Regions from separate parts of the Vibrio sp. 1402 genome, predicted to be linked through region 1. Evidence: predicted binding sites of a transcription regulator. Region 1 holds the regulator's gene; the other holds the start of a gene.
The links. The regulator MetJ, encoded in region 1, represses methionine synthesis genes. The targets are predictions, from matches to a motif close to TTAGACNTNTANANGTCTAA.

Region 1 (4,431 bases):
GTATGAACGAGCGCGATCAACCTCTGGTTGAGTTCCCGCTTCTGCACGTAAAAACGCTCGTGCATCTTGTGCAACCGCAGGGATAGAACGTTGAGATAATAACGCGGCCAATAGGCGAGCAGACCATACTTCTCCGTGCCCCAGTACCGCGGCTTTTTGCGCATTAGTGAGTGGTGCAGTCAGCTCCGAGAGAGTACTGAACTCATCATGTAATAAAGCTAACAGCTCTTCTTTTGCTTCACTCTCCAACAAGCTTTCTATTAGCTCAGTTTGAAACTGTCTTAAGCTTTGAAGCGCTTCATGCGCAATTCGGCCATCTTTATTTAACCCTTCCAAAAACTCAATCAAGCGGTTAGTGGTTTTTCCTGCAGCAGAGACGACCACCAGATCATTTTCTGTCGAATACTCCTTGAGAATACCCACAACGCGTAAGTAGCATTCTGGGTTTGCTAAGCTACTGCCACCAAACTTATGCAGCTGACGTTGTACAGTCATTGTTATCGTCTCCTATTACTGGGTAGCTTTAGCGAACGCTTGTTCTAAATCTGTGATGAGGTCTTGTGCATCTTCCAAACCGACAGACAAACGCAATAGTTGATGAGAGACCCCAGCCTCCGCCAGCGCCTCCTCACCCATTGCACGGTGCGTCATGGATGCTGGGTGGCAAATCAAACTTTCTACACCACCTAATGACTCTGCTAATGAAAACAGTTGGAGCTCTTTCACAAACACCTTTAACTGCTCAAACGAACCAGCAAACTCAAAACTCAACATAGAGCCAAAGCCCGTTTGCTGCTTTTTAGCAATGTCGTGACCTGGATGTTCCGGCAGGCTTGGATGATAGATAGTTTTAACTAACGCTTGTTTCTGTAGGTAAGCTAGTACCTGCTGTGAGCTCTCTTCATGTACTCTCATACGAGCAGCAAGCGTACGAATACCTCGCAGTGTCATGTAACTATCGAAAGGTGTGCCCGTTGCACCAATACAATTACCCCACCATGCAAGCTCTTCTGCATGCGCTTCTGTGTTGGTGATGATTACCCCACCAATTACGTCCGAATGACCGTTGATGTACTTTGTTGTGGAGTGGATAACAAAATCCGCACCTAGCTCTAAAGGTTTTTGGTACACGGGTGTCAAAAAGGTATTGTCCACCGCAACTAACGCGCCGATTTGTTTCGCTTTTTCACAAGTAGCTGCAATATCCACTACGCGAACCAGAGGGTTTGACGGAGTTTCTAGCAAAATGAGTTTTGGTTTTTGTGCCAATGCAGCATCTAAAGCCTGTTCGTCTGATTGATCGACAAACTGAACCTTAAAATCGCCTTTGTTAGCTCGGGTATTAAAAAGACGATAGGTACCACCATAACAATCGTGAGGAGCAATAATGAGATCATCTGGGCCGAGAAAAGCGGAAACCCATAAATTTAATGCCGACGTACCGCAGTTAGTAACAACCGCTCCTTTTCCAGACTCGAGTTCAGATAGCGCACTTTCCAACAGTCCGCGGTTTGGATTACCAGATCGTGTGTAATCATACTTGGGCACTTCACCAAAAGCAGGAAAACCATAGTTAGTGGAAAGATAAATAGGTGGAACGACAGCATGATATTGGCTGTCTGATTCAATACCAGTGCGTACTGCAATGGTCGCAGGTTTGCGAGTGCTCATGGGTGTATCCTTTCACGGGTAATGACTTCTAAATAGGAATGCGCTATATCTAATGAGTAACATAAAGTGATCAACACGCTTCCTTTGCTGTTATGTTCACTTTACTCGTCAAAAAATGAGACGTCAACACTTCTAGACGTCTATATGTCTTTGCTTATGGCGGTAAATGCAGCTAAAATCAGCACCTAAATTATTTTTAACCGATTACATAAATGAAGGTGTGCAATGGCTGACTGGAATGGCGAATACATTAGCCCATATGCAGAGCACGGCAAAAAAAGCGAACAAGTAAAAAAAATTACCGTCTCTATCCCGCTAAAAGTTTTAAAGGTGCTAACTGATGAGCGTACTCGCCGTCAGATCAATAACTTACGCCATGCAACCAATAGTGAATTGCTATGCGAGGCATTTTTGCACGCGTACACAGGTCAGCCACTTCCGACAGATGAAGACCTTCGTAAAGACCGTCCTGATGATATTCCAACAGAAGTAAAAGCGCTGATGACGGAAATGGGCATCGAATTTGAGTCATTCGACGAAGAATAAAAAAGCCTGATAAGAGGTTTCAGGTAATAACTCTTGCCTCGAGCCAAATGAATGACATAAAAAATGGGACGCAATAGCGTCCCATTTTTGTGTATCACATCTGAAAGATATATTACTCTGCCATGTAGTTTTCAGGCATCTCGATACGAGCTACACCTGAATTAACCGCCGCCTGAGCAACCGCTTTTGCAACACGTGGTAGCAAACGTGAATCCATTGGTTTTGGAATAATATAGTCCGCACCAAACTCTAGCTTATCAACACCTGCAGCCTTCAATACGGCTTCAGGTACAGGCTCTTTTGCTAGCTCACGAATCGCCTCAACGGCTGCAAGTTTCATTTCATCATTGATTTCACTTGCACGCACATCAAGAGCACCGCGGAAAATGAATGGGAAACACAATACGTTGTTAACTTGGTTAGGATAATCACTACGGCCAGTACCCATGATCAAGTCATCACGAACTGCGTGAGCAAGTTCCGGCTTGATTTCAGGATCCGGGTTAGAACATGCGAATACGATTGGCTTATCTGCCATCAACTTCAACGCTTCCGCTGGCAATAGGTTTGGACCAGATACACCTAGGAACAGATCTGCACCTTCAATCACGTCTTCTAGTGTGCGCTTATCTGTATTGTTCGCAAATAGCTGCTTATATTCATTAAGATCATCACGACGAGTGTGAATCACACCTTTGCGATCTAGCATGTAGATTTTTTCGCGCATTGCGCCGCATTTGATCAGAAGCTCCATACACGCTACAGCGGCAGCGCCAGCGCCAAGACAAACAATTGTTGAATCTTCAAGTTTCTTACCTTGAAGTTCGATTGCATTCAGCATACCCGCTGCCGTTACAATAGCAGTACCATGTTGATCATCGTGGAATACTGGTACATCACAACGTTCAATCAGACGCTTTTCAATCTCAAAACAGTCTGGTGCTTTAATATCTTCAAGGTTGATACCGCCAAAAGTGTCTGCAATGCTCGCAACAGTATCAACAAATTCATCGATCGTGCGGTGCTTAACTTCAATATCAATAGAGTCAAGACCTGCAAAACGCTTAAACAGTAACGCTTTACCTTCCATCACTGGCTTAGATGCAAGTGGACCTAGGTTACCTAGACCTAGAATAGCGGTACCGTTAGAAATAACAGCAACCATGTTCCCTTTTGCAGTGTACTTGTACACGTTATCCGGGTTTTGTGCGATTTCACGCACTGGCTCTGCAACACCAGGGCTATATGCAAGGGCAAGATCACCCGCCGTTTCCGCAGGCTTTGTCAGTTCGACAGCAATCTTTCCTGGAGTTGGATAAGCATGGTAATCCAATGCTTTTTGGCGATGTTCTTCTTCTGGAGTGGCTGCTTGGTGGTTGTCTTCAGACATGGACGTTTCTCTTTTTTATTTTTAGGTAAGGGGGCATAAATTCTATCGGATAGAAATCAAACTTCATAGGCAAGATTGCGAGCAATATCCTTAAAAAGCCGATAATAAAAGAGATTAGACCAGATAACGGGGTTAAGCACCCGATTTTCGAGTCAGGTGCTCTTTCTTCTTACTATTATTGGAGTATGCAAACTTAGAAAGTATCGTTACTCTTCGTCCACGTATTGCGCTTGGAGATAATTCTCAATACCAGACATTTCAATCAAGCCAAGTTGCGTCTCTAGCCAATCAACATGTTCTTCTTCATCTTCAAGAATATCTTGGAAGAGATCTCGAGACACATAATCTCGAATGTCTTCAGCGTAGGCAATCGCATCTTTTAAATCTGGAATAGCCGCCATTTCAAGCTTTAAGTCACACTCGAGCATTTCCTTGGTATCTTCACCAATCATCAACTTACCTAAATCTTGTAGGTTCGGTAGGCCTTCAAGGAACAAAATACGCTCAATTAGATGATCGGCATGCTTCATCTCATCGATAGATTCGTGATATTCCTTGTCTGCTAGGTGCTTTAAGCCCCAGTCTTTATACATTCGGGCGTGAAGAAAATACTGATTAATAGCGACGAGCTCGTTACCGAGCACTTTATTGAGATGTTGAATGATGATTGGATCGCCTTTCATGACAAAACCCTCCTCTTTGGCTTCATTTAAATGTAGAAGCAAATGAGAAGGTGTCAAAATGTAAGGCAAATAATTACTGCATACTTACAGCAATTAGCTGGCTTGTTTAAATTCCGTGTAACTAGTTTCCGCTAAAATTTC
Region 2 (4,431 bases), on a different contig from region 1:
CCTGTCGATTTGATGGATAAAGCGGACAGTTATGAGCATCTGTTCTCTGACATCGCGATTGAGTCTAAGCAAAGTGATGTGTTGCAATCTTTGAGCCATGAACAAGTCAGGTCTATGGACCCTGGAGAACCGCTCTCCTTGGCAGTGGAGTACATGAATTTGAATCCAAGCTCGCCTTTAGTTGTTCTCAATGAAAATCGTTGTGTTGGGTTAATTACGAAAGAGACGGTGAATTTACACCTAACGCCTTCGATGGGAACAGAGCGAGAAACTGAACGAGAAAGCCGAATTTGGAAACGTCCTGTTAATCAGATAATGAGCACCGAATTTGTGTTGGTTGATGAGGATTTACCTGTCTCTGTTATTCGAGAGTTGGTTAAAACCGGGATTCGTTTCCCTTGGGTACTGTGTAATACCAAAGAAGAGTACCGTGGAGTTTTAACGCAGGAAGACGCGTTGAAGTATCTTGCTTCTCTGTGAATAAAATTGTCTTACCGTTTTAGCTCATTTGGGGGCCGACTTTCGGTGGTTTGGCGATAGTTGATTTGATATTATCGCCCCCCAAAATGACTTTTGAGCGTGCATTCAACATGATTCAACAATTGCTGGTTACTTTCCCTCCGATGCTATTTGGCGCACAAGCGCTACTGACTTTGCTTCTAATCAAGGGCGATATTTGTCCTGGTCAGCGAGGACGTCTTCATAAAATGTTGCCTGCAGTAGCTGTATTGTGGCTCGCTGTTGCGTCACTTCGCATTGAAGCATTTATGATCGTGTTTGCTATTTTCTACTTCTATTCTCAGGTTCAAACCAAGAAAACGCGTGAAAAAGGGCCACTATGGGCGATGTATTTAGCGAATGGTTTGGCCTTTGCGTATGTGAGTATTCAAGTATTTGAGCAATCAAGCTGGCCAGCATCGATAGCGATAGCGCTAATGATATTTTTCCTTGGGGCGTCATTTTCTCAATTGCTGCTTACGATAGCTCGCAGCAGATTACAGGCATTTCACCGTATTTTACCAGTTACGGGCATTGTGTCTGGAATGCTATTAGTCATCGCAACGTTGTTTGCTTCTTACCAGTTAAATGAAGCTGCACTGAACGCTGCAACACAGCCAATCTTGCTGTCTTTAGCTATGTTAATTTCTTCAATTATTGTGTGGTGTTGGCATATTTTTACGCATAAGAAACCAGAAAAGGTGCAACTGAGCGTTGCCTTGTTGCTAGCACTCGCGTCGATGACGAGCCTGCAAGGTTTATTCTCTCTCGCGGCTTAACCTCTATTCTAAAGACAAAGCTAGACGGCTTATATCCAAGTGCTTTCTTGGTGCTTGGGTATAAGGTGATCACGTTTTAGATCGCACTCACTTTAAATTCGCGTGATTACTACTACGCTTATTTATATACCTTGTCCAAGAGGAGAGTCGCGATGGATTTAAGCAATGTAGGTAATCTGGACAGCACTATTTTGCTAGGTATCGTCAACGAAAAGCTACGTTTAGAGTGCGACAGTTTTGACGAGTTAGTATCAGTGTATGAGATGGATGTAGAGTCTGTAGTCGGCAAGCTTGATATGCTCGGTTATCAGTACGATCCATTGACTAACCAATTTAAAGCATATCAACGCTAAGCCTTTCATAATCCAAATCTTTTAAGCCACCTTGATTCCGTCAAGGTGGCTTTTACATTGTAGCCTCGCGGTTGCGAAAAAAGCTTGTAAGTAACGCTTTTCTTTCTCTGAGTGACGCGTTGCAGCAAACAAGCGACGCCATAAGCCTTGGCCGAAAGGTTTACTGGTAATAAGACCTTGGCGAGAAAATTCAGAAATCGCCCAATTGGGTAGTGCCGCCACCCCTAATCCAGCAGAGACCATCTGAACTAACATGAGAGTGTTGTCGGCTTGCTTCCATTTCGCAGGTTCTATTCCTGCTGGCTGAAGAAAGTGTTTTACGACGTCTAGCCTTTGTTTTTGAACCGGATAAGAGAGCATGGTTTGATCTGCGAGATCTTGCGGCTCAATAATTTCTTTTTCCGCCAATGGGTGGTTGGTTGCGGTAATTAAACGCATTTCAAAGTCGAATAGAGGCTCGTAGTGGACTTCGGATCGAGGTTGGATATCGGAAGTAATAACGAGATCGAGTTCGCCTGCCAATAGAGCTGGGAGTGGTTCAAAGCCAAAACCAGAGGAAAAGTCCAATGTTACGCTAGGCCAAGCAAGTTGGTACTCCCTAAGTGCAGGCATTAGCCATTGGAAGCAAGAGTGACATTCAATGGCCATATGTAATCGGCCATTGACGTCTTCTTTCAAGCTCGCTAAATCATTTTCTGCTCTTGCGAGTTTCGGAAGGATATCTTCTGCAAGACGCAATAGGATTTCTCCCTCTGAAGTGAACTTCACCGGACGAGTCTTTCTCAGGAACAGTTGCCCTCCAATTCGCGCCTCCAAATCTTTGATCTGATGAGACAGTGCCGACTGAGTGAGATGTAAAGCGGTCGCTGTTGCCGTTAGAGAGCCAGTGTCTCGAAGCGAAGTGAGTGTCCGCAAATGTTTTAGCTCTATCATGAATTCCTTTCATCCTTTGTTGCTCGCTATGAACAGAATAGCAATCGTGTAAATAACTTAACGACAAAAAATGGATATGTAAACGTCTAGACGTCTATTTGTTGTGTTTATTTGCGAATCATGTCGCCTCATGATGAATTTTTTTAATAAACAAGTTGAATAAATGGACGTTGTTCAAACCGCAGATGAGAGCGATAGTTTAGCCATCCAGACATCTTTCATGACGAAAGATACTCTGACCCAAACAAATTAAACAAGATTGAAAAAGGAATAGGGACATGGCTACAACAACGCACGTACTAGGTTATCCACGCATCGGTGAAAAACGAGAATTAAAATTCGTTCAGGAAAAATACTGGCGCGGAGAAATTGATCAAGCAGAGCTTAAAAAGGTTGGAGCAGATCTGCGCGCTAAAAACTGGCAAACGCAAACAGATGCTGGCTTGAGTTTTACCACCGCTGGCGATTTTGCTTGGTACGATCATGTACTGACGACCACGTTGTTACTGGGTCACGTGCCAAAACGTCACGCAGACGGTTTCCCTGATTTGGATACGCTATTCAAAGTGGGTCGCGGTCAATCTCAAGCGGGTTGCGGCTGTGCGGGCGCTGCAGCATCGGATATGACTAAATGGTTCAACACAAACTACCACTACATCGTACCTGAATTTAGCAAGGACGATACATTTGAAGTGAGTTGGCCTCAACTGTTTGAAGAAGTCAACGAAGCAACCCAAGCTGGGCATAAAGTGAAGCCAGTTTTGCTTGGTCCAGTCAGTTATCTTTACTTAGGTAAAGAGGTAGAAGAAGGGTTCGATCGCCTGACGCTACTGCCACGATTGCTTACGGCTTACCAAGCTATTTTGGCAAAGCTCGCAAGTCAAGGTGTTGAGTGGGTTCAGATTGATGAGCCAATTTTGTCACTGGAGCTAGAAAGCAAATGGGCTGATGCGTTCAAGCTAGCGTACCAAGTGATTCGAAGCGATGTAAAAGTGCTGCTAACGACGTACTTTGACTCTATAAGCGATACGCTAGACAAAATTGTAAAGCTACCAGTGGATGGTTTACATATCGATTTATCTGCCGCGCCTCAGCAGCTTGACGACGTGGTTGCCAAACTACCGGAGGGGTGGGTGCTGTCTGCTGGCGTGGTCAACGGTCGTAACGTGTGGCGCTCGGATTTGAGTGCGCAACTTGAACGTCTACAGCCAGTAAAAGAAAAACTGGGCGACAACCTTTGGGTTGCGAGCTCATGCTCTTTGCTACATAGCCCGGTTGATCTGGAACAGGAAACAGAACTCAGTGAGGAAGTGAAAAGCTGGTTTGCGTTCGCAAAACAAAAAGTAACAGAAGTCGCCTTGCTTGGCCGCGCACTCGATGGTGATCAAGATGCGATTCTCGCTTGTGATACCTACAGCCAGCCAATCAAAGCACGTAAAACGGCAACGCATGTGAATAAGCCACAAGTTCAAGCACGTTTAAACAGTATTACTGCGTCACTTGCCGAGCGCAGCGCACCTTACGCGGAGCGTGCTGCGCATCAAGCTGAAGTATTGGGCTTGCCTTTGTTGCCAACAACGACAATCGGCTCTTTTCCTCAAACGGATGAAATCCGGGTGCAGCGCAGCGCTTATCGTACAGGTCAATTATCTGAGTCTGAATATATCCAAGCACTTAAAGGACATATTGCTGACGCAGTAAAACGTCAAGAGGCGCTCGACCTAGATGTGCTAGTTCATGGTGAAGCAGAGCGTAACGACATGGTGGAATACTTCGCTGAGAACTTGGCGGGTTTTCAAACGACCAAATTTGGTTGGGTACAGAGTTATGGTTCTCGCTGTGTGAAACCTGCCATTGTAGTTGCTGAC

Region 2: a site for MetJ is predicted at 2,642-2,661, ahead of metE (5-methyltetrahydropteroyltriglutamate--homocysteine S-methyltransferase). Genes of this name have one in related genera too.

Annotation. Positions count from the first base shown of each region.
Region 1 covers NZ_JAWOWE010000018.1:544-4,974, reverse strand. The annotation lists gene R7044_RS21785 (bifunctional aspartate kinase/homoserine dehydrogenase II) at 1-495, opposite strand, end outside; gene R7044_RS21780 (O-succinylhomoserine (thiol)-lyase) at 511-1,671, opposite strand; gene metJ (met regulon transcriptional regulator MetJ) at 1,897-2,217, shown strand; gene R7044_RS21770 (malic enzyme-like NAD(P)-binding protein) at 2,330-3,607, opposite strand; gene bfr (bacterioferritin) at 3,814-4,290, opposite strand; gene R7044_RS21760 ((2Fe-2S)-binding protein) at 4,384-4,431, opposite strand, start outside.
Region 2 covers NZ_JAWOWE010000004.1:346,428-350,858, reverse strand. The annotation lists gene R7044_RS10650 (EAL domain-containing protein) at 1-480, shown strand, start outside; gene R7044_RS10645 (hypothetical protein) at 567-1,277, shown strand; gene R7044_RS10640 (DUF4250 domain-containing protein) at 1,430-1,630, shown strand; gene metR (HTH-type transcriptional regulator MetR) at 1,652-2,563, opposite strand; gene metE (5-methyltetrahydropteroyltriglutamate--homocysteine S-methyltransferase) at 2,842-4,431, shown strand, end outside.